Regions from separate parts of the Pseudaeromonas sp. HNCC25DJ182 genome, predicted to be linked through region 2. Evidence: riboswitches for the same ligand, from Rfam matches in the RefSeq annotation. Region 2 holds a riboswitch; the other holds the start of a gene.

Region 1 (11,643 bases), on a different contig from region 2:
CGCACTCCAGGGCGGCATCGGTATCGGCGATGTTGTTGTAGGAGAGCGCCTTGCCTTGCAGCTGGGTAGCGGTAGAAACCGAGGCCTCCTTGACATCGGCTTCCACATAGAAGGCGGCGGCTTGGTGAGCGTTCTCGCCGTAGCGCATATCCTGCTTCTTGATGAACTGGAAGTTGATGGTGCGCGGGAACTTGGAGTCGCTACTGGTTTCATCAATGACGCCGTAACTTGGCACCTTGGTGCCGAAGTAGTTGGCAATCATGCCGTCATAGGCGGCGGTGTGCTCGAAGGCGGCGATAGCCAGATCAAACCGGGTGGCGTAGCTCAGGGAGTTGTCGTTGCTGTCCATCTCGTCGATGACGCGGTCATAGTCACGGGCGTTGACCACAATGGTGACATCTTTGTGGTTCTTGGCCGCGGAGCGCACCATGGTCGGGCCACCAATATCGATGTTTTCGATGGCATCAGCCAGGGAGCAATCCGGATTGGCGACGGTGGCGGCGAAGGGATAGAGATTGACGGCGACCAGATCGATGGGGCTGATGCCATGCTGGCTCATGATGCCGTCATCGATGCCGCGACGGCCCAGGATGCCGCCATGAACCTTAGGGTGCAGGGTCTTGACGCGGCCATCCATCATTTCGGGAAAGCCGGTGTAATCGGAGACTTCGGTTACCGGCAGGCCAGCATCGGCCAGCAGGCGAGCGGTTCCGCCAGTGGAGAGCAGTTCTACGCCTCGGGCTTGCAGGGCGCGGGCAAACTCCACAATGCCGGTCTTGTCAGAGACGCTCAGCAGGGCGCGGCGGATCGGTCGAGTGTTTTCCATCTCTTCGTTGTCCTCTAAAGGTTCCAGGGGGAATTTCGCAAAATCTACTCGGAGTGCTGGCACCACCGAAGTGCACAGACCATCAAATGAACTTTGCAGAAATACCCTTGAAGACAAGACCCGGATGCCCATCCGAGTGGGCGCGTATTCTACACAAAAGCGTGATGTAAGGCGATTTTTTTACATGGCTCGGGGCCAGTGCTGACGCGGGTAAAAACGTTTGTCTGTAACGGGTTGAATTGGTTTGGATTCTGCGCCGGCTTGTCATTCCTCTGCCATCGGCTTGTCACCGAATATTCATCCTGGCGCTTTACGCTTGCCCTTCCGGTATCTCAATTCAGCGTTCAGGACTCATGCATGCGCTTTGTAACCTCGAAACACTCTCTCTCCTCCCTGGTGGTCTCGGCCCGTCATGGCGGAGTGAAAAAAACGGCAACTCCAGCCTTGCTGGTGTCGCTGTTGGCCATCAGCAGCATGGCAACCAGCGGCTTGGTCACAGCGGCGCAAGCCGCTCCCCAGGTGCTGGCCAAATTAGCCATCGAGTTGCCAGCTGACGGTCATTTGACCTATCAGGGGCAAGCGGCCAGTCAATTTCCGGATGGGTTGCCCATCGGGTTGGGCTCCGGATTGAGCTTTGTTGGCAAAACCTCCGATGGTGCCCTGCAATTTGTCGCCCTGACCGATCGGGGTCCCAATGCCGATGCGCCGCAATGGACCACTGCAGGGCAGACCCGGGAAAGCAAAATTTTTATCCGCCCGGACTTCGTGCCGCAGTGGATGACCGTCACGGTCAAGGACGGTAAGGCCAAGGCGAGCCATCCGGTGTTGCTGCACGATGGCAAAGGCTCCATTCATGGTCTGCCGCTGCAGCCGGGAACCGTGGGCGCGACCGGTGAAATGGCCTTGAATGATGCCTTGCAGCCGATTGCTCTGACCGATAGCCGGGGGCTGGATACCGAAGGGCTGGTCCCTGATGGTCAGGGGGGCTTCTGGCTGTGTGACGAATATGGCCCGTTTCTGATCCACGTCGATGGGCAGGGCAAGATCCTCAAGCAGTTTGGACCCGATGCGCAAGCGGGTGAACAACAGGTCGCGGGTGGTTTACCCTCGGTGTTGGCGTGGCGTCAGCCGAACCGTGGATTTGAAGGGATAGCGCGTCTGCCGTCGGGCAAGATCATCGCAGCCGTGCAAAGCACCCTGGATATCGACGGGAAGACCGCCAAGTCGGCGACCTTTATCCGCCTGCTGGAGCTGGATCCGCAAACCGGCAACACCCGCATGCTGGCTTATCCGCTGGAATCCGGTTTCTACAAGAAAAACAAGGATGCCAAGATTGGGGATCTGGTCGCGGTCGATGAGCAGACCCTGCTGGTGATCGAGCAGGGCAAGGATAAAGACAAGCAGATGCACAACCGCATCTATCGTCTGGATCTGGCCAAGGCTACGGACTTGAGTGGGCAGTTGATTGCCAACAAGGCGCTGGAGTACGCCGATGCCGATGCACTGCAGGCGGCAGGCGTGGTTCCGGTGGGTAAGCAGCTGCTGGTGGACTTGCAATCCCTGGGCTGGAGTGCTGAAAAAGCGGAAGGATTAACCCTGGTTGATGGCAAGACGCTCGCCGTGACCAGCGACAATGATTTCGGCCTCGGAGTCAAGGTGAAGGAGGCGGTTGGGGAGGCCAAGGATCCGACCGATTACAGTACGGATGGCAGCGGCACACTTCTGCTGGAGGGCAAGCCGGTCGCCAGTAGCCTGAGCTTCAAACCGCTCACCGGTGAGGGTGCCAGCTCCGCCTTGTGGCTGATTAGCCTGGACCATCCGTTGCGTTGATTCCCGGTACCACTCGCACTGAGCTGGCAAACCAGCACTGAACAGGCACAACAGAGGGGCTGTCAAAACAGCCCCTTTTGTTTGATTTTTTTCAACTGTGCGCTCGGCGGCATCAGCTCGCTCAAGTCCGTGCTTTCGAGACTTATCCCCTTGCTTTCACTGATCTGGGTTCCTGAGCCTTGAGCCCCAGAGTCCGGAGCTGCGGAACTTTGCTGCCCTTGCAAGCGCTTGAGCTGGCGCGCCTGGTTGTCCGCCAACTGCCGTAACTGTTGCAGCTCCTGCTGGACCGCGACGATATGGGCATTCTGCTCGGCCAGCAGCTGCTGCAACTGGGTCAGCTGGGATGGCGAAAACAGCGCTTCTTCGGCGGTACTGGCTTCACTGCCATCGTCACTCAGACCACAGGCATGCAACTGGCGCCAGAAGGCGGTGGATGTCAGATTTTCGGGATCCAGTGCCACCGACAGGCTACGGCTCAGCCGCGGATTGAGCAGATGGACATAGAGTCCGGCCAGATAGATATCGCGATGAAACAGCCGTACCACCATCTCCAGGGAGGTGCGATCCGGATGGCTGCGCTTGGCCTTGTCGTACCACTCGCGCAGGGCTCCGACCGCAAAGCGGTCGGCTTCCGAGGTCTCCGGGTTGAGGTAGAGGGCCAGATTCAGTTTTCTGGCCACGCCATTACTCATCACCTACCTCGAGCAGCACCGGCGAGCTGACCGCGTGGGCGGCTTCATCGGCATGGTAGAGGCAGATCTCGCGGGATAGTGCACTTTGCGGGTTATCCAGCAACACGACCCGCTCACCGAGCGTGGTATAGGCTGAACGAATGGCATCGGCAATCAGAGAGGCGCCACCGCCCACCAGATAGACACGGTTCGGATTCTTGGCAAACTTCTTGGCCTCATAGGCAACCTGATCCCCTAACTCGCGGATCTTGGTCTCGATCTTGGTCAGGATGCCGGGGATCTTGGCTTCATCGTTGACCACGCTCTGTAAGAAAGCCATATCGTGGCGGCGCTTGATCAGCTCATTGGCCACCAGATAGCTAGAGTCGCTGTCAGCCGCGGCCAGCGCTTTGCGCGCCGCATCGGTCACCATGGAGACGCCGATCTCGTTGTTGCCGTAGATGGCCGATACATCGTCAAACTCGCCGACTACGACGCCCATATCCAGAGTGGTGCCGCCGCAGTCGATGACCAGGGATTTGGTAAATTCATTGCAGTTGGCGTTCAGCAGATGGGACAGGGCCGCCGGCAGGCTCTCCGGCATGACATCCACATCAACAATCTGGAATAGCTCACCCTTGTTCAGGCTGATGTCGCGCATCAGATTCCGGCGCTTGGCCTCGATCTTGGACTCGTTCTTCTGGCAATCATCCGGGTTGTAATATTCGGTGATCGGCAGGGTGACGATGATATGTACCGGGCAAGGGGTCAAGCCGGTCTGCAACAGGGCATGGTGCACGGAGAGCAGATTCAGATCGTCGTACTGGTACTCGATATGGGTGGTGGATAACGCCTTATCCGAGGTGGCGTCATAGGTATATTTGGTGGTGCCTATGGTGTAGTTGAACACCTTCTGTCCCTTGAGCAGGGCGGCGCTTTTCCAGTCTTTGCGGAACGAGTTGGGCGACACTATGGTCTTCAGCGTGCCCTGTTCAATCCAGCTGACTTTAACATTGGTGGAGCCATCATCGATGGCCAGCTTCATGGGGATAACAGACATACATTCTTCTCGATGAGGTGGCAGATCCAGGCAGACTTCTGAGCACAGAGCCCGAATAATATTGGTTGTATTTTATCCTTTTGATTTGTTTTGTCGAATAAAATAGCGGTGAAATTTATTTCCGCAGATTTATATTCCGCATGGAAATTTTCCTTCCGTGCGGAAGGGAGGTTTACTGCTGCATGCGCGGGTGGCAACTGGTGATGGCGGGGGACTCCCGGACAAGCCCCCATCCTGAGTGCTTACCGGGAATTAGCGATGAAACGGGAGCGACAACTCAAACTGTGGATGCTGTGTTGCAGCTTTGTGAACGGCGGCGTAGGGTGGAGTCATAGCCCTGTCATCTGGTTGTGCTTTAACTGACATGTGTGTGTCATCAACCGGATTACCTAGCCGTCCAAGGAGGCTGCCTATGGAGAGCGACGATCGTAAACTCTATGTTCTCGATACCAATGTTCTGCTGCACGAACCCCTCGCCATTTACTCGTTTCAAGAACACGACGTCATAGTGCCGATGACGGTGCTCGAAGAGCTCGACAACATCAAGGATCGCCAGAAAGATGTCAGCCGCGAGGCGCGGGTAGCAATCCGCACCATGGAAGATGTGTTCCGCGATGCCACCCCGGAGCAGATTGCCGAAGGCATCTATCTGGGGAATCGGGTGGGCGAGAACTGTACCGGACGTCTCGCCATCTTTGCCGACCATCATCTGCCGGAAGGGGAGGAAGTCTTCACCAACAAGGAGAATGACAACCGCATCATCAATGCCGCCCTCTTCTTGCAGAAGAAGTTCCCCGGCCGCACCGTGGTGCTGGTCACCAAAGATATCAATATGCGGCTCAAGGCCAAGGGGGCCGGGCTCAAGCGGGTTGAAGATTATCGTACCGATCAGCTGATTGATGATATTCGCCTGCTGGCCAAGGGGTTCCAGACCATCGAGGGACAATTCTGGGACCAGGTCGGTGAATGCGAGAGCGTCTCCAGCGGGCGGGATGTATTCCACTGGGTGGATGAGACGCTGGTGAGCAACACCCATATCAATCAGTATCTGATCGATGATTCGGACAGCTTTGCCGGGCGTGTGCATGGCCGTGAAGCCGGGCGGTTACAGATCAAGGATCTCAGCCGTGAACGTTTGATGGGGCGTCATGCCTGGGGAGTGAGTCCGAAGAACATATTCCAGGCCATGGCACTGGATGCCTTGCTGGATCCGACCCTGGATCTGGTGATCCTGACTGGGCCGGCCGGCAGCGGCAAGACCTTGCTGGCGATGGCGGCGGCGCTGGAGCTGGTGATTGAACGTGGCATCTTCGATCGCATCATAGTCACCCGCAACACGCCGGAGATTGCCGAGAGCATCGGCTTCTTGCCCGGTACCGAGGAGGAGAAGATGTTGCCCTGGCTGGCGGCGGTGACCGATACTCTGGAGGTGCTGCACAAGCACGATGTCAGTAAGGAGAGTTCGCTGCAGTACATCATGGACAAGGCCAATATCCAGTTCAAATCGGTCAACTTCATGCGTGGCCGCAGTCTGCAGAATACCTTTGTGCTGCTGGATGAGTGCCAGAACCTGACTCCGTCCCAACTCAAAACCATCATTACCCGCTGTGGTGAGGGGACCAAGCTGGTCTGTTCCGGGAACCTGGCGCAGATCGATTCCACCTACTTAAGCCCTGTCACCTCGGGGTTGACCTATATCGTCGAGCGCTTCAAGGATTTCGAAGGCAGCGCCAACATCTATCTCAACGGTGTGGTGCGCAGTCGTCTGGCCTCGTTTGCTGAAGAGAACCTCTAGTTTTAGCGCGGACGTTTATTCCTGCATGGTTACCATGGCCCGCTTGAAATAGCGGGCCATGTTGTTGTTGCTGGAGTTATCCAGCTCAGCTCCGGCGACCCAGAGCAGTAGAGTGGGCCATGTCGTTGGCTAGGTTATCCAGCTTAGCTCCGGCGGCCGAGAACAGTAGAGTGGGCCATGTCGTTGGCTAGGTTATCCAGCTCAGCTCCGACGGCCGAGATAGAGGGCCATGTCGTTATTGGTCGCGTTATCCAGTTCGCTGACGGCACCGCAAAAGCGGATCTCGCCAGCTTGCAATAGGGCGATACGATCGGCGACTCCGCGCGCCTCTTCCGGATGGTGGGAGATCAGCAGTATGCCAATCTGTTGCTGATGGGCCAGTTGCTGCACTTCGCGCAACATCTCGTGGCGTAGCGCCGGATCCAGTGCCGAGAAGGGCTCGTCCAGCAGCAGAAACGGCCGTTGCCGCACCAGCGACCGGGCCAACGCCACCCGTTGTTGCTGCCCGCCGGAGAGTTGGGGCGGCAGACGGGAGAGGAATTCGCTCAATCCCAGGCGCTCGGCTGCCGTATGCACCTGCTGCCACTGCTCGGCGCTGAGGCGCAAATCAGGGCGCACGCCCAAACCGATATTCTGCCGCACGCTTAGATGGTCGAACAGGTTGTGACTCTGGAACAGTGTGGTGAATGGGCGCTCGGCTGGCGGCAGCGACTGCAAGGGTTGATGTTGCCAGAGTAACGCTCCGCTATCGGCGGCGATAAAGCCGCCGAGCAAGTCGAGCAGGGTGCTCTTGCCGGCGCCACTGGGGCCAACCAGCACCAGCAGCTCGCCGGGTCGTAGATCGAAACTGAAACGGAATTGCTCGCCGTCACGGGTCAACGTCAGGTTCTGACAATGCAGGGCCTGGTCGCTCGCTGCTTGTGGTGCAGGTGCGGGGGCAGCAACCGGAGCTGGAATTGTCTCGGGGGGGGCGCTCATCGGGGATCTCCAAATCCGCGCTCGACCAGCCACAGCAGACCGGTGCAAAGCAGCAATAATAACAAGGCGGTGGCGGCGGCATCATCCAGGCGATAACTGCCCAGTTGCTGAAACAGCAACCAGGGCAGGGTCTGCAATTCGTCACTGCCAAACATGGCCACGGCACCCAGATCCCCCAGCGAGAAGATGGCCGCCAGCGCCATAGCCCGACCCAATGCGGCACGCAACAGCGGCCACTCCAGATAGCGCCAGCGACTCCAGCCGTGAAGTCCCAGGCTCATGGCCAGACGATCGTAGCGCAGTACCGCTTGTTGTAGCGCCGGTTGCAGGGTGCGAACCGTATAGGGCAAACAGGCGAGGCCATTGAGCAGCATCACCAGCCAGAACCCCAAGCCGAACACGTCGGCCACCGGCAGTAGCAGGATGAACAGCCCGGTGCTCAGCACCGCGGTCGGGATCAGCAGGATCAGCGAGCCCGAGGATTCCAGCAGGGTGGCGGCATGGGGCCGGCCAAGCCGTTGCCGCAGATGCCGGCTGCTGAATAGCAACCCTAGACTGAGTGCACAAGCCAACAGGCTGGCACCCAACCCAATCTGCAGCGAGGTGAGCAGTGAGGCCCAGAGCTGGTGTGAGGTGAGAGCTTGCCATAGCTGCGGTTTGAGCCCGGCCGTGACGATGGCCAACAGCGGCGGGATAAACAACAGCAGAGCTAGGCTCAACCAGAAGCAATCGACGGCGAGCCCCAGCCAGTGCCGGGTATCGGGGCGGCTTGCCCGAGAGGATCTGTGCTGTTGACCGGGTGCCGGAGCAGCCAACTGGTGGTGGAGGGCCAGCGCCGCGCCACACAACAGCAGGTGCCAGAGTGCCAGTTGGGCGGCGGTATCCAGCTCGAAATCAAAGCGCAGCGCCTGGTAGACGGCGACCTCCAGGGTGGTGGCGCCCGGGCCGCCACCCAGCGCCATCACAGTGGTGAAGCTGGAAAAACAGAGCACGAAGATCAGGCTGGCCAGTGGTGCCAGCTGCCCGCGCAGGGCAGGCCACTCCAGCAATCGCCACAGGGCTCCAGATTTCATGCCCAACTGGCTGGCTAGGCGCCAGTTTTCCGCCGGTACGGCTTCGAGTGCAAACAGTAACCAGCGCGCCGCCAGTGGCATATTGAAAAAGAGATGGGCCAGCAAAATACCGCCAAGCCCATACAGATAGGAGCCGGTCTGGAGACCGAGATTCGCCAGCAGTCGTGGCAGCCAGCCCTGTTGGCCATGCACGGCGACCAGCCCGAACAGGGCTATGATGACCGGCAAGACCAGGGAGATGCCGAACAGCCGCAATAGCAGACCGCGCCCCGGAAAGTGACGGCGGTGCAGGGCCCGCGCCACCGGAATGGCCAGCCCCAGACTCAACAGGGTGGAGAGTCCGGCCTGCAGCACACTGAACTGCACCACATGCCGCAGGTAGGCATCCTGCCACAGCGGGGCGGCGCCGAGCCCCCCCTCATGCAGCAAGGCCAGCAGGGGGCCCAGCCCGCAGACGCCTAGCAGTAGCAACGTCCCGGCGCCGGATAGCCACCAGGCTTTATGGGCTAGCGGTGAATTCATGCTGCTCGACCGGACACCATTACTGACTCACGGCTCCGCGCCACTCGTGCAGCCAGGCTTTGCGACCGGTTGCGATCTCGGCTTCGGTAAAGTTCAGCGTTTTCACCGGGGTTTCGTTCTGGTTAAAGCCCGCAGGCAAGGCGACCTTCGTCACCGGGTACATCCAGTTGCCAGTCGGGATCAGGCTCTGGAACTCATCGCTGAGCATGAATTTCATAAAGCGGGCGGCGAGTTCTGGCTGGTGGGCACTCTTGAGCTGGGCGGCAACCTCCACCTGGCGATAATGGCCTTCCTCAAACAGGGCGGCATGATAGTTCTGCTTCTGTTCGGCCAGGCGGTGGTAGGCCGGCGAGGTGGTGTAGGAGAGCACCAGATCCGCTTCGCCCTTGAGGAACATGCCGTAGGCTTCGCTCCAGCCCTTGGTGACGGTGACCGTTTTCTTGGCCAACTGTTGCCAGTACGCCGCGGCCTGCTCACTCTGGGTCTGCTTGACCCACAGCAACAAGCCTTGTCCCGGGGTGCTGGTGCGCGGATCTTCATAGATGATCTTCAGATCGGGGCGGCTGGCCAGCTCGCTCAGGCTCTTGGGTGGATATTTCAATTTGTTGCCATCGTAAACGAAGGCGAAGTAGCCATAGTCGAAGGGCAGGAAGGTGTCGTCCTGCCAGCCGCCGGGAAGTGCTAGCGGAGTCATATCGACCTGATGCGCGGCAAACAGCTGGCTGCGACGGGCCTCGGGCAACATGGATTCATCCATGCCGATGACCAGATCCGCTTTTGTGTGCTTCCCCTCTAATTTCAGCCGGTTAAGTATCGCCACGCCGTCTTCGAGTGGCACAAAATTGATCTGGCAACCACACTGTTTTTCGAAGGCTTGCTTGATTTTCGGACCAGGACCCCAATCCGAGGCAAAGGAGTCATAGGTGTAGATGGTCAGCGGTTCGCTGGCCATGGCGGTGGTAGTGGCGAGCAGGGTGGAGAGTAAGAGTAGAGAGCGCACGTCGAGACTCCTTGTGATGTGTGTCGGCAGGCGTCCCATCTGCGCCTCTCCGTGAGGAGGGGGCGATGTCGTCTCAAATTCCTCCGCCAGTGTTACCTGGATCAGGTTCGCGGGTATGATCTCAGCGGACGCCCGCACCCCGTTTGAAAACGGCCTCATTCTATTAACGTTTTGTGAACAATACCAGCCAAAGGCGGCTGATGGTGTCAATAAGGAGGCTCTGTGCTGACAGACCATAGTAAGGAAAGACGAACATTTATGCGCATGGTGGTTGATGCGCCGGTGACAGTCATTCATGGCAACCGTCGGTTGGCCGGGATCTGTCGTGATCTCAGTGCCAATGGTATGTCCATCGAGGTCGAGGAGGACGGGATCCGGGAAGGGGACGAACTGCTGGTCAGTCTGGCGACCAGCAGCAATTTGCTACCACCGTTCCAGGCGCAAGCCCGGGTGATCCGGGCGACCCCCCATGAGCCGATTTACCGGCTCGGTGTCGAGTTTGTCTCGGTGGCCTGAACCGGCTCGGCCATGTAGCGGCCGGTCTTGATATAGAGTCGACTCTGCTCACCAATCTGTCCGGCCGGTAATTCGGCCGGACCCGTGGGCTCCAGCAATAGCAGCGAATAGCCCCCAGCGACCAGCGTCTCGTCCTGCCCCTGGGCCGGTAGGGCCACGCCCAGCAGGGCATGGTCGGGCACAAACAACAGCACTTGCGGAATTTCGGGCTTCAGGTAGCGCCACAGGCTCGCCAGCAGGGCCACCTTGCTGTCGCAGTCGCCACTATTATTTTCCAGCACCTGTTTCGGTAGCAGATAACCGGTCCCCCGTTGTCCGCCGCTGCTTTGCAGGCGGTCGTAGGGAATGGACTGCACAAACGCCAGCAAAAAATTCAGCAACTGTCGCGGCTCGACCTGCTCGCCACCTGCAGCTTGCAATAAGGCCTCCGCCACATCCCCCAACTCACTGCTGCTGGTGTCTATGATGCGCACATGATCCGGTTTGATTCCGGCCTGACCCAGAGGGTCACTGGTGGCGATCAGATAGTTCTCCTTGAGCAGGAGATCAAACTGGCTTTTCTCTTCATTCGCCAGCCACTGCTGTACCTTGGCCAACTGGGCGGGATCCCGGGTATGGATCGCCAGGCTCCAGGGATCTTGTCGTTTCAGTTCGAAACGCACCTCGGGCCACTGCTGACGAGCACTGCGCAGTAGCCGGGTATAGAGGGTGCGACGCGCCGCATCAGGACGCCAGGCACTAAAAAAACGCAACTCGCTCTGCTCTGGCAATGTCAGGCTGAGGCTCTGCGTCTCTTTGCTCTGTGTCTCTTGGCTCTGGGGCTCCTGAGTTTGCGCGGCGCCTTGTGCCGCGCTCGAGGGAGGCTGCCAGCGATAATTGAGCGTCAAGCCATCCCGGCTGAAACTCAGTTGTTTAGCCAGAGCTGGAGCACTGGGCAACAGGCCGAGCAGCATGCAACAGCCCAGAACCAGGATGGCTCCTGGTCCGTAGTGCGGGGGGCGGCTACAGCCTTGGGGATCTCGTATCAATCCGTTGTCTCCAGGTTCGAGCGCTGCGCGGGGTCATCCAGCGGAAGGAAGCTGACGCCGGTCAGCCTCCCGGCGCCATCCCTGCAGCGCCTTCCTGGCGACTTCTTTAAGCTAATTGCCAGTGACCGCCCTCTTGCCAGCGCAGCAGACGGCTATGGAACGGCTGCAAGGTGCTGCGGTGGCCAACACTGACCAGAATAGTCGCAGGCAGCCGAGCCTTGAGTAGAGCATAGAGGGTCGCTTCGCTGCTTTCATCCAGCGCCGAGCTGGCTTCATCCATAAACAGCAGGGCTGGTTTAACCAGCAGGGCGCGGGCAAAGGCGATGCGTTGTTGCTCACCCACA
Region 2 (11,643 bases):
AATGCGCCAATCGCTTGGCAAGAACCTCCAAGTGCAGGCGCGAGGGCAACAGCCCAATCTTGATCCCGTCGGCCGGTAGATCGGCCTCCAAGGCATCGAGCTGACTGACAAAGGTTTGCATCAACACGGCGTCGACACCGATCACCCGGGTGGAATTTTGTGCCGTGATGGCCGTAATCACCGAGCAGCCATGTGCCCCCAATTGCTGACAGGTCAGCAGATCGGCCTGGATACCGGCCCCCCCGCCAGAATCCGAGCCCGCAATGCTCCAGACAATCGGCCGCGGGCTCACCGGATAAGTCTCATGTGGCTTGCTCATGCCTGTACCTCAAGTCCGCCTACTGGCTGTGGTTGGTATAGTTCGGCGCCCTGTTCACGAAACCGCGAAGCCTGTTCGGCCATGCCCGCTTGTTGCTGTTGTGCCAATTTGGCGGCTTCCAGATCCCGCACTTCCTGACTGATTTTCATCGAGCAGAATTTGGGACCACACATGGAGCAAAAATGCGCGACCTTACCGGACTCTTGCGGCAAGTCCGCATCGTGATAAGCGCGCGCCGTCTCTGGATCCAGGGCCAGATTAAACTGGTCCTCCCAACGAAACTCGAAACGCGCCTTGGACATGGCATCATCCCGCAGGCGGGCCCCAGGGTGACCCTTGGCCAAGTCGGCGGCATGGGCGGCAATCTTGTAAGCAATCAGACCTTGCTTGACATCCTCCTTGTTCGGCAATCCCAAGTGCTCTTTGGGCGTCACATAGCAGAGCATGGCGCAGCCGAACCAGCCAATCATGGCGGCACCAATGCCGGAGGTGAAATGGTCATACCCAGGCGCTATATCGGTGGTCAGTGGTCCCAGGGTATAAAATGGCGCGCCATGACAATGCTTGAGCTGCTCATCCATGTTCTCCTTGATGAGATGCATGGGCACGTGACCCGGCCCTTCGATCATCACCTGAACGTCATATTCCCAAGCAATTTGGGTCAATTCCCCCAGAGTTCTGAGCTCGGAAAATTGCGCCTCATCGTTGGCATCCGCAATCGAGCCTGGCCGCAAACCATCGCCCAGCGAGAGCGCCACATCGTACTGGGCACAGATGGCGCAGATATCGCGGAAGTGCTGATACAGGAAATTTTCCTGGTGATGGGCCAGACACCATTTGGCAATGATAGAGCCCCCCCGGGAGACGATCCCGGTAACCCGCTTGGCCGTCATCGGCACATAAGCCAGCAGCAGACCGGCGTGGATGGTGAAATAATCCACACCCTGCTCGGCCTGTTCGAGCAGGGTATCCCGCATCACCTCCCAACTGAGGTGTTCAGCGATGCCGTTGACCTTTTCCAGCGCCTGATACATGGGGACTGTGCCTATCGGCACCGGGCTATTGCGCAGTATCCATTCCCGGGTCTGATGGATATGACGCCCAGTCGACAAATCCATCACGGTATCCGCACCCCAGCGGGTGGACCAGACCAGTTTCTCCACCTCTTCCTCAATGGAAGAGCTCACCGCTGAATTACCGATATTGGCGTTAATCTTGACCAGAAAATTGCGGCCAATGATCATGGGCTCGGCCTCAGGATGATTGATGTTAGCCGGAATAATGGCGCGCCCGGCCGCGACCTCGGCACGCACAAATTCGGCGGTGATCCCCTGTTCGCCTGCTGCCAGCTGGCGCTGATTTTCCCGTAGCGCAATAAACTCCATCTCCGGGGTGATGATGCCGGCTCGCGCATAATGTAACTGAGTGACACAAGCCCCCGCCTTGGCCCGGCGCAGGTCAGTTCGCCGTTGCATGACCGGAACCTGAGGCGCCAGGTTGTCTTGTTGTGTCCGGGTGTAATCCGAGGTGGGTTGCGGAATGATCTCGGTATCCTGACGCTCGGCAATCCACGCTGCTCGCAGTGCGGGGAGACCTCGAGTCACATCAATCGGCTGCTCCGGATCACCGTAGGCGCCTGCGGTGTCATAGATCAATACGGGGGCATTGGGCTCATAGCGCGGTGCATCGGATGAGCCGCCCACCAGTGATGGTGCCAGGTGGATGCGTCGCATCGGCACCCGGATATCAGCGCGCGATCCCGGCAGATAGATCCGGTCTGAATTGGGAAATGTCTGCCCTGCCAGCTGGGTAATGTAGTGGTGTGCCTGCTCCCGCCGGACGCGACGTGAAGGCGATGGGGAGCTGGTAGACTCGGAAGATATGGCCGTAGAGATAGAGGTCGACATAGCAAAATTCACCTTATTAAAAAGAGGGCGTGATTTGCTTGTCTGGAGTCGTGTTGGCTGGGAGTAACAATCTGTGATGTGCAGATTTCAACCGCGGTATAGCCGGTTGCGGCAAGGAGTTGCTCTGCTTGCATCCGGACATTCCAGATCACGAGAAGAGGGGAAACTCTGATGCCTTACCCTTGTATCCCTTCGCAGGTTCTAGCCTGATCAGGTTCAACGGATCCCGAATTAACGGTCTCAGCCCAGTGGGGCACTCCGACAAGATGGGCTCGAGTATGCCGTGACTGGATCCACCGACACAAGTCGGATCAGCAATATTTTTCCCGGCGATCGCGCGATCCCTGTCACCGCCCTACCATCACAGCACCATGCATTCCATCGTGGTTTGCCGATCCCCATGCCGATATACTCCCGGATCAATGACCACAGTTCATCCTCAGAGAGCCCTATGAAAGCACCTTCTATCCTGCTGTTATCCTTGTTGGCGAACAGTATCAGCCAGGCCGCAGTCCTGTCAGAAACCAAGCTCCCGGATGGCCGCCAGATCCAGATCCATGATGATTTCACCTGGAGCTATGTCCTCACCGAGGTGTCCGCCAAATCCGCACCGGTAGCCCAGAGCTCTGGCGCAACCAGTACGCCGACTCCATCTGCCGTACTCACCCCGCAAGCCATCGCCGATCCGGCCATGCTCGGCACCATAGCCGCAGATGGTGTCAAATTAACCCTGCAGAGCACGCAAAAAAATGACGATCAGTTGGGACTGAACATTCAAGTCAGCAACCTGGCCACCGGCAGCGTGGTCAAGATCCTGGGGCTGGTCAGCTTCTACTCCCAGCAGGGCCAGTTGTTGGCGCAGCATGAGGTTTCGTTCTGGCAGGCCGAATACCGGCTCCCCGATACCTATCTACGAACCCAGCAGACTCGACCATTTCGCACGCTTTGGCTGCCGGCTCCTGATGGCAACAGAAGCCCTTTAGTTCGGCTGGAAATAATCAGTGTCGAAAGGCGCTCGTGATATAACAGCTGACACCAGAAGATTCACAATCGCATTTATTACGTTAAATGCGCGAGCAACCGCTACCCGGTGACTATTGGAACCGGGTCTAGCGTCATTAGCTGAAAGTTACTATTGCTCTGAACTGATGCAATGTGCGCGCTCGATAGGAGGCAAAACTTCTGCGGCGGGTTGTCCTGAGCGGTAAATCCACTGACTACGCCAAGGAGGAGCCATGAAGCTCTCTGGCCAGTATTCCAGTTGCTTGACGATCTTGCCCTTGTGCACCGTACTGAAAGTGATCGCTCTGGCTTGTTGGACACCATCGGATATAAACACATTCGTGACCACCTGATCGCCCTGCACTAGCAAGTTCTCGATCTTGAATTGCCAAGGACCAAACGATGGATAGTGAATATTGATCATCGCGTAGTTCCACGCCCCCTGGACAACTTCTCCAGATTGAGGCCATGTGCATTCGAAGTTATCGCCCAGCCATTCAGTAGCACCAAAAAAATCGTTTAAATCCATCCGCTGCCAAAATGCCAGCACCACCTCTTTGGCATCCATATTCACCTCCACTCTATCACCAGACAGAACATTGACTGAATATATACGTTCTGAGTCCTTAGATTGTTCTAAGCTTTCACTCGAAAGTCAATGTAACCCCCGAGAACTGGCAATATCTGACAGGTTCCACCCAGTCGGCTGCAAGCTCTGGCAGTCGACGGCGTAAAAATCCTATTTTTCTTGTAAATTCAATCACAAAAAAAGAGCGCCGAGGCGCTCAGAATCACATTCGAATAAAAGCCTAGTTTGCGCGGAATTGATTACAAACCGGGTCATAGTGATAGCCGATTTCTCCCATGCGCTGCGCTAGTTGCTGGCGATCGAAATTGAACATGGCCAGCAGTTCATCCAGACTATCGCATTCCAGACGCAGTTTTTCATTGATAATTCCGAGCAGTATGGTGGCGTCCATTCGTAAATAGGCACTTAAATCCATGATGAATCCCCCTCATTCGATCAACACCTAGGTCTAACTATAGGCTGATTGCGTGTCGCTGCGACTAGTACGGATCACATTTTATGAGTCGTTGGAAGTACTCTCTCGTAGACGCTGGATAAAGGTGTATCTGTAGTGGGCATGTTAAACTCGAACCAGAGTTTTTTAACTGGAGTCACCATGCTGCGCTATCTATTTGCATTACTCCTGATGGCTTCGTACACGCTATCTGCCGAAGAGATCACCATACTTCCACTGCACCATCGTTTACCCGAGCAGGTTCTCCCCACACTGGAACCGCTGGTCAGTCCGGGCGGCTCTATTGTCGGCACGGGTAATCAGCTGTTCGTCCGGACCACACCGGAAAATCTCGCCGAGCTGCAAACGGTACTTGCCGCCATCGATAAGCCGCTGCAGCGATTACTGATCTCGGTACGTCAGGGAAATGTTTTCCGAGCTGATGAGCGCGGTCTGTCGATCCAGCAAGGCAGCATTCAACTGGGCGACAACTCCCAAATCCAGCTTGAGGGCTCTGTGCAGAATGACCAAAAACAGAGTAACAGCCAGAGCAGCCAACAGGTGCAAACGGTTGAAGGGGCTGCGGCACAAATCTACCTGGGACAATCCCTGCCGTTGGCCATGCGTCAGATCCAGCGTCAAAACCATCAACTGGTTCTGACCGACACGATTGAATATGTCGATGTGGGCACCGGTTTTACCGCCCTGCCCCGGCTCATTGGCGACCAGGTCGAGATGAGTATTTCGCCCCTGCAACAGCAACTCAACGGTAACCAGATTGAACAGGCTAATCTGAGCACAGTCATCCGAGGCCCGCTTGGTACATGGATACCGCTGGGCGGCGGAGAAATCAGCAGTAATCAACAACAAAGCGGTTTGGCTGGCTCCAGCAACCAGCGCAATACCAGGCAGCAGCACGTATGGCTCAAAGTCGAGCGCTTGAATTGAAAACGGGGCCGCAAGGGCCCCGTTATCTGCTGTGATATTCGCTATCCCCCGACCCAGAGCAAGATAGCCAGGATCTGGGGCGAAAGGATCCGTAAAAACATCACCAGTGGATACACGGTTGCATAAGCCAACGAGGACGCTTCGCTGGTTGGATGCATGTTATTGGCAAATGCCAGTGCGGGTGGATCTGTCATCGACCCCGCCAGCAGACCGCAGAGCGTCAGGTAATTCATTCCCGCCAACCAACGCGCCAACACCGCGACCAAACAAAGCGGGATCAAGGTAATAGCCACACCGAATCCCATCCAGAGCACGCCATCTCCTTGCACCAGGGTTTCAACAAAATTGCCACCGGCTTTCAATCCCACCACAGCAAGGAACAACACGATCCCCAACTCGCGAAGAGCGAGGTTGGCGCTGGGAGGCATAAACCAATACAAGGGACCGATACTGCCAATCCGAGACAGGATCAGCGCCACCACCAGAGGGCCGCCGGCAAGCCCCAGTTTCAGTGCAGCCGGAAAACCGGGCACGTAAAATGGGACTGAACCGAGCACCACCCCGAGACCTATGCCGATAAACACAGGGAGCATCTGGACTTGTTGTAATTTTTGCTGCGCGTTACCCACCAGGTTTGCCACCGCCTCAATGGCTTCGGCACGCCCGACCAGATTGAGAATGTCGCCAAATTGCAAGGAGGAGTGGTTGCTGGGTACCAGTTCGATGCCAGCCCGGTTCAGCCGCGACACAACAACATCATACTTGAGCTTCAGATCCAGCTCCTGAATGGTCTTGCTCAATACCTGCTCATTGGTGACGACCACTCGTACCACACGCAAATCAGTGCCCTGTGTCGATAGTGATGTCTCGACTTCTTCACCAATAACCAAACGCACCCGTTTCAGCGCCTCGGGCTCACCGACCAGATGAACCAGATCGTTGAGCTGGATCCGGGTCGTGGCATGGGGGACCATCAACGCCTCCCCTCGCTTCAAACGTGAACAGATCACCTGTCCATCTTCCAGACTGGGGATCTCCTGCAGCATCAAACCATCCAGATTCGGATTACGCACCGCCAGATTCATGGTTTGCAGATTGCGTTTATTTTGCCCGCTCAGCTGCTCAAAATGCCGCGCTTCACGTTCGATATTGATCTTGAATACCAGGCGCACCAACCACATGGTCAACAGGATGCCGCAGATCCCGAATGGATAGGCAACAGCATAACCCATCCCCATGACCCCCATCTCACCCGGTTGTGCCCCCAACTCATTGAGGATCTGCTGTCCCGCCCCCAGAGATGGTGTATTGGTCACCGCACCGGAGTAGGTCCCCAGAATAACCGGCAACGGCACATTGAAAAGCTTGTGGATCAGATAGACCACCACAAAACCGACTAGCACCAGCAGGGCGGCAAACAGATTCAACTTCAGACCCGAGGTCCGGAGTGAGGAAAAAAAGCCGGGCCCGACCTGGATACCTATGGTGTAGACAAACAGGATCAGCCCAAACTCCTGGATAAACTGCAGGGTATGCATATCCAGCTCGACTCCGAAGTAGCCGACAAAATGGCCAACAGCAATCCCGCCAAATAACACGCCGCCGATCCCCAGGCCGACACCATAGAAGCGCAGATTCCCAAACCACAATCCCAGAACGGCGACCAAAGCCAACAGGCTGGTCGACAACGCAACATCACTCATAGCTAGACTCCCGGTTGCGAAGACGATGATTTTGCCCAACAGGCCATAACGAGATCACCGAATGCCTAAAAGATTATCAGCCGTTCATGGTGACAAATGGGCGATGAGGCACAGTTCAGGGAGCCAATGTGGTACGGAATCACACTCTCGGTGATCTGGATCAAGCCGCTCACACGGCTTATTGGTGTCAAGGGTGCAAGCGGAAGATGACGGGCAGACGTAATCGGGCTGCATGCCCTACGCCATTGAGGGTATGGGGTAAAAACTGATTGCGGGACACGGATCGTAATGCCGCCTGATCCAGCAGCGCAGAGCCGGAGCTTTCGATGATTTCACGTTTGAGCTGTTCGCCGTGCTCATCCAGCCACACCTGAACCAGAACTCGTCCTTCAATGCCTCGCCGCCGGGCCAAGGGGGGATACTCTGCTGGCACTGGCGCTTGCCGATAGCGAGCCTGGGTGATCACGGGGCCTCCGGGCTCTTTATTGACATTGGAGACTGTGGTGGCTGCCTTCGGATCTGTGCCGTGCTGAGTCGAGGTTTTGCCCAGGAGAGGCGCGGCAAGGGCGGAGGCAGAGGATACCGGATGGCTAAATTGGGTCTGTGGTCTTGAAGCCTCGCCCTGTGTAGGCGAAGTCTTGGCCGAATGCTGGGCAGCAGCTAGTACTGACGCTTGCGGATCCGTGACAGGCCTGCTGCGTTCCACGCTCGAGTATTGCTGCTTGGGATGGATTTGCTGCTTTCTTCGGCCCTTATCATCCACCGCAGAGTGGGTGGATGAACGTAACGCGGAGCGCCGTGATGGCGGTGCTGAGTGTTTAAGCGATGTCCGGGATGAGCGGCGATCCGGTTGTATGGCTACGGTTGATGGGATCGCCTCGGCTCGAGCAGCCCTGGGCGTTGGAGCCTGAGGCAACGATAGACTCGTGGATGCTGCTGACTTCGTAATTCGGTTTTGCGGCGAATCAGTTTTCATGTTCGAGGCGCTAAGCCATCGCGCCTTCAACATTGCGGTTTCAGGAGCATGCGCGACCTGAAGCAACACATTCCCTGGATGATTGGCTAACCAGAAAATAGCCGCGACACCAGTCACATGCACCAACAACACCAGCAGCCAGATATGATATCCGGTACGGCGATGGGCGGAGGCACGGGGTGGCGCAGGACGGGTCATAGCGGTTCGTTGTGGCCAGTGGGGACCCGATCATTCGATAATCGGACCGAAAAGCCAAGCTTCATTTCCTGGATATCATCGCTCCGGCCAGTGTTTCATTCTCTTGCCACTCCCTGCAGGCCCTCAGCATGTCTGGCATAAAACCACGAAAATCTTGCTCCAGACCCGCATAATGAGCCTCCAGCTCGACAATTGCCCCGACCAAGCTATTCGCACGCTTCAAGCGAACACGGCTGATATGATCCAGCGACCGACCAATCATCGCCAAATCAGCATACCCACACAACCAGTCTTGGCGTTGCATCGCGGCCAACATATTGAATGCTCCTTCCGGGAAAAAGGACCAATACTCGGTCAGGAGCCGGTAAAAATCCTGGCTGTAGCGTGCCAAAGGGATGTCGCAATAACAGAGCCAGTGAGTTGCCAGAAAATGGTCATACACCATATCGATAATGATGCCGGCAAACCGCCGTCGCTCCGGGCTGATACGCTGGCAGCTGCGAATAAACAGCGGATGACAGTCCGTTGAGCGATCCACAAATCGGTGCAGCGCGACTCCGCGCGCCAACTCCGGCGGCAAGCCACAAGGCAGGGGCCCTTTGACAAAGTCCCCCAGCAAGCCCCCTATCTGATCCGAAGGCCTAGCCCCCGCTAATAACACATGCGCCAGAAAGTTCACGCCTTAAAGATCCTTGATGGAAACCCATTTCACGACTGACGTGCACAGTATACCCACCCGGAAGCCATTTCGGAGCGCCTTGGCCGGAATCGGCACCGACACCGACGCACCAAAAGCGTGCGCCCCTCAGTTGATGGAGCGTAAACCCACCGAGATGCTGACAAAATGCGCTTTGACATCATCCCGCGACGGTGGCACAACAGGATTAGGAGCTCAATACTGCTGCAGGAGACAGGAGGCGATGCCACAAGTTGGCCTGAAAAGTGCTTATTTCTCGATAGCTTATTTCTCAGTCCACTTTTGACTCGACTAGTCTTTAATCAGGCGACCGTCGATGCCATCACCAGGCGGTGGTTTAACGCTGACTGGCCGTAACAAGCGATTTGGGGGAAAGATCATGGGAATTTTCGATCACTATCAACGTCGTTATGAAGCCTCGCGTGAAGAAGAATACACGCTGGCTGAGTTTCTTGACCTCTGCAAAAAAGATAAGACCTGCTACGCCTCCGCAGCTGAACGACTATTGTTGGCCATCGGCGAACCCGAGATGGTCGATACCTCCCTGACCCCTCGCTTGAGCCGGTTGTTTTCCAACCGGATCGTGCCGCGCTATCCAGCGTTCAAGGATTTTTATGGTATGGAAGAGGCGATAGAGCAGATCGTCTCCTATCTCAAACATGCCGCCCAGGGGCTCGAAGAGCGCAAGCAGATCCTCTATCTACTGGGTCCGGTCGGTGGCGGCAAATCATCCTTGGCCGAGAAGCTCAAGTCCTTGATGCAAAAGGTGCCCATCTATCGCATCAAGGGCTCACCGGTCAATGACCACCCCTTCTGCCTGTTTGATGTCAACGAAGATGGCGACATTCTGGAGAAGGAATACGGCATCCCGAAGCGCTATCTCAAGAGCATTATTTCGCCCTGGGTCGCTAAACGGCTGCATGAATTTGGAGGTGACATCAGTCAGTTCCGGGTCGAGAAGGTTTACCCTTCCATCCTTGATCAGTTGGCCATAGCCAAAACCGAGCCGGGGGATGAAAACAATCAGGATATCTCCGCACTGGTCGGCAAGGTTGATATTCGCCAGTTGGAGCATTTCGCCCAGAATGATGCCGATGCCTATGCCTATTCGGGTTCCCTATGCCGTGCCAATCAAGGGATGATGGAATTTGTCGAGATGTTCAAGGCGCCGATCAAGGTGCTGCATCCCTTGCTGACCGCAACGCAGGAAGGCAACTATAACGGAACTGAAGGGTTATCCGCCCTGCCCTTCGAGGGGATCATTCTTGCCCATTCCAATGAATCGGAATGGCAGCAGTTCCGCAATAACAAGAACAATGAGGCATTTCTGGATCGGGTTTATATCGTCAAGGTGCCCTATTGCCTGCGCTTCTCTGAAGAAGTGCATATCTATGAAAAACTACTGGTCAATAGTGAGTTAGCCAATGCCAAATGCGCCCCTGGCACCCTGGAATATCTGGCCCAGTTCAGTGTGCTCTCCCGACTGAAGACCCCGGAGAACTCCAGTCTGTACTCCAAAATGCGGGTCTATGATGGGGAAAGTCTCAAAGATACAGATCCCAAAGCCAAGTCGTACCAGGAGTATCGCGACTACGCCGGTGTAGATGAGGGAATGGAAGGCCTTTCGACTCGTTTCGCTTTCAAAATCCTCTCCCGAGTGTTCAATTTTGACCATCTGGAGGTAGCGGCCAATCCAGTCCATCTGTTCTATGTGCTGGAACAACAGATCGAACGCGAGCAGTTCCCTCAGGAAACGCACGACAAGTACCTGGAGTTCATCAAGGGCTATCTGGTCCCCCGCTATGTGGAATTCATCGGCAAGGAGATCCAGACCGCTTATCTGGAGTCCTATTCCGAGTATGGACAGAACATTTTTGACCGCTACGTAACCTATGCCGACTTCTGGATCCAGGATCAGGAGTACCGCGATCCGGAAACCGGTCAGCTGTTTGATCGCTCCGCTCTCAATAGCGAGCTGGAGAAGATTGAAAAACCGGCCGGGATCAGCAACCCCAAAGACTTCCGTAACGAAATCGTCAACTTCGTACTGCGCGCCCGCGCCAACAACGCAGGCCGGAATCCGAACTGGACCAGTTACGAGAAACTCAGAGCGGTGATCGAGAAGAAGATGTTCTCCAATACCGAAGAGCTGCTGCCGGTGATCTCCTTCAATACCAAGACCTCCGCCGAAGAGCAGCACAAACACGAGAACTTTGTCGAACGGATGATGGAAAAGGGCTATACGCGCAAGCAGGTCCGCCTGCTCTCTGAATGGTATCTGCGGGTGCGCAAATCCAGCTAGGGCTCGATGCATCAGGAGGCAGCAGTATGGCGCATTTCATTGACCGGCGGCTCAATGGCAAGAACAAGAGTGCAGTGAACCGGCAACGGTTCCTGCACCGTTACAAGGAGCAGATCAAAAAGGCAGTCTCCGATGCGGTGAGCAAGCGGAGCATTCAGGATATCGACCAAGGCGAACACGTTTCCATCCCGAGCAAGGATATTACCGAGCCGGTATTTCATCAGGGGAAAGGGGGACATAGGGAGATCGTGCATCCTGGCAATGATCGCTTCGTACCCGGAGAGCATATCGATCGACCTACAGGCTCCTCCGGCAGCGGCAGTGGCTCGGGTGATGCTAGCGACAGTGGTGAGGGGGAAGACGAATTTGTCTTCGACATCTCCAAAGATGAATATCTCGATATGCTGTTCGATGATCTGGAATTACCAAATCTAGAGCAGAACCAGATCAGCAAGCTGGTCGAGATGAAAACCCATAGAGCCGGTTATACCGCTAATGGCGTACCGGCCAACATCAACATAGTGCGTTCGTTGCAGAACTCCCTCGCCCGCCGGATGGCACTACAAGCC

What was found. A riboswitch is a leader RNA that binds a small molecule or an ion and turns the genes downstream of it on or off. The one in region 2 is predicted to bind thiamine pyrophosphate.
Region 1: linked by a shared signal. The riboswitch ahead of thiB (thiamine ABC transporter substrate binding subunit) and the one ahead of thiC (phosphomethylpyrimidine synthase ThiC) in region 2 are both predicted to bind thiamine pyrophosphate.

What each region holds. Positions count from the first base shown of each region.
Region 1 covers NZ_JBVAYG010000006.1:15,490-27,132, reverse strand. The annotation lists gene purH (bifunctional phosphoribosylaminoimidazolecarboxamide formyltransferase/IMP cyclohydrolase) at 1-826, opposite strand, end outside; gene ACZYUB_RS06530 (esterase-like activity of phytase family protein) at 1,184-2,656, shown strand; gene ACZYUB_RS06525 (hypothetical protein) at 2,719-3,336, opposite strand; gene parM (plasmid segregation protein ParM domain-containing protein) at 3,341-4,387, opposite strand; gene ACZYUB_RS06515 (PhoH family protein) at 4,800-6,182, shown strand; gene thiQ (thiamine ABC transporter ATP-binding protein) at 6,384-7,160, opposite strand; gene thiP (thiamine/thiamine pyrophosphate ABC transporter permease) at 7,157-8,755, opposite strand; gene thiB (thiamine ABC transporter substrate binding subunit) at 8,775-9,755, opposite strand; TPP riboswitch at 9,817-9,907, opposite strand; gene ACZYUB_RS06495 (PilZ domain-containing protein) at 10,020-10,271, shown strand; gene ACZYUB_RS06490 (transglutaminase domain-containing protein) at 10,235-11,299, opposite strand; gene ACZYUB_RS06485 (ABC transporter ATP-binding protein/permease) at 11,406-11,643, opposite strand, start outside.
Region 2 covers NZ_JBVAYG010000003.1:223,722-235,364, reverse strand. The annotation lists gene thiE (thiamine phosphate synthase) at 1-319, opposite strand, end outside; gene thiC (phosphomethylpyrimidine synthase ThiC) at 316-2,226, opposite strand; TPP riboswitch at 2,396-2,497, opposite strand; gene ACZYUB_RS04420 (DUF3157 family protein) at 2,678-3,247, shown strand; gene ACZYUB_RS04415 (nuclear transport factor 2-like protein) at 3,359-3,796, opposite strand; gene ACZYUB_RS04410 (DUF4250 domain-containing protein) at 4,038-4,232, opposite strand; gene ACZYUB_RS04405 (secretin N-terminal domain-containing protein) at 4,413-5,198, shown strand; gene ACZYUB_RS04400 (putative transporter) at 5,240-6,901, opposite strand; gene ACZYUB_RS04395 (energy transducer TonB) at 7,089-7,607, opposite strand; gene ACZYUB_RS04390 (acyl carrier protein phosphodiesterase) at 8,137-8,754, opposite strand; gene ACZYUB_RS04385 (PrkA family serine protein kinase) at 9,152-11,074, shown strand; gene ACZYUB_RS04380 (YeaH/YhbH family protein) at 11,101-11,643, shown strand, end outside.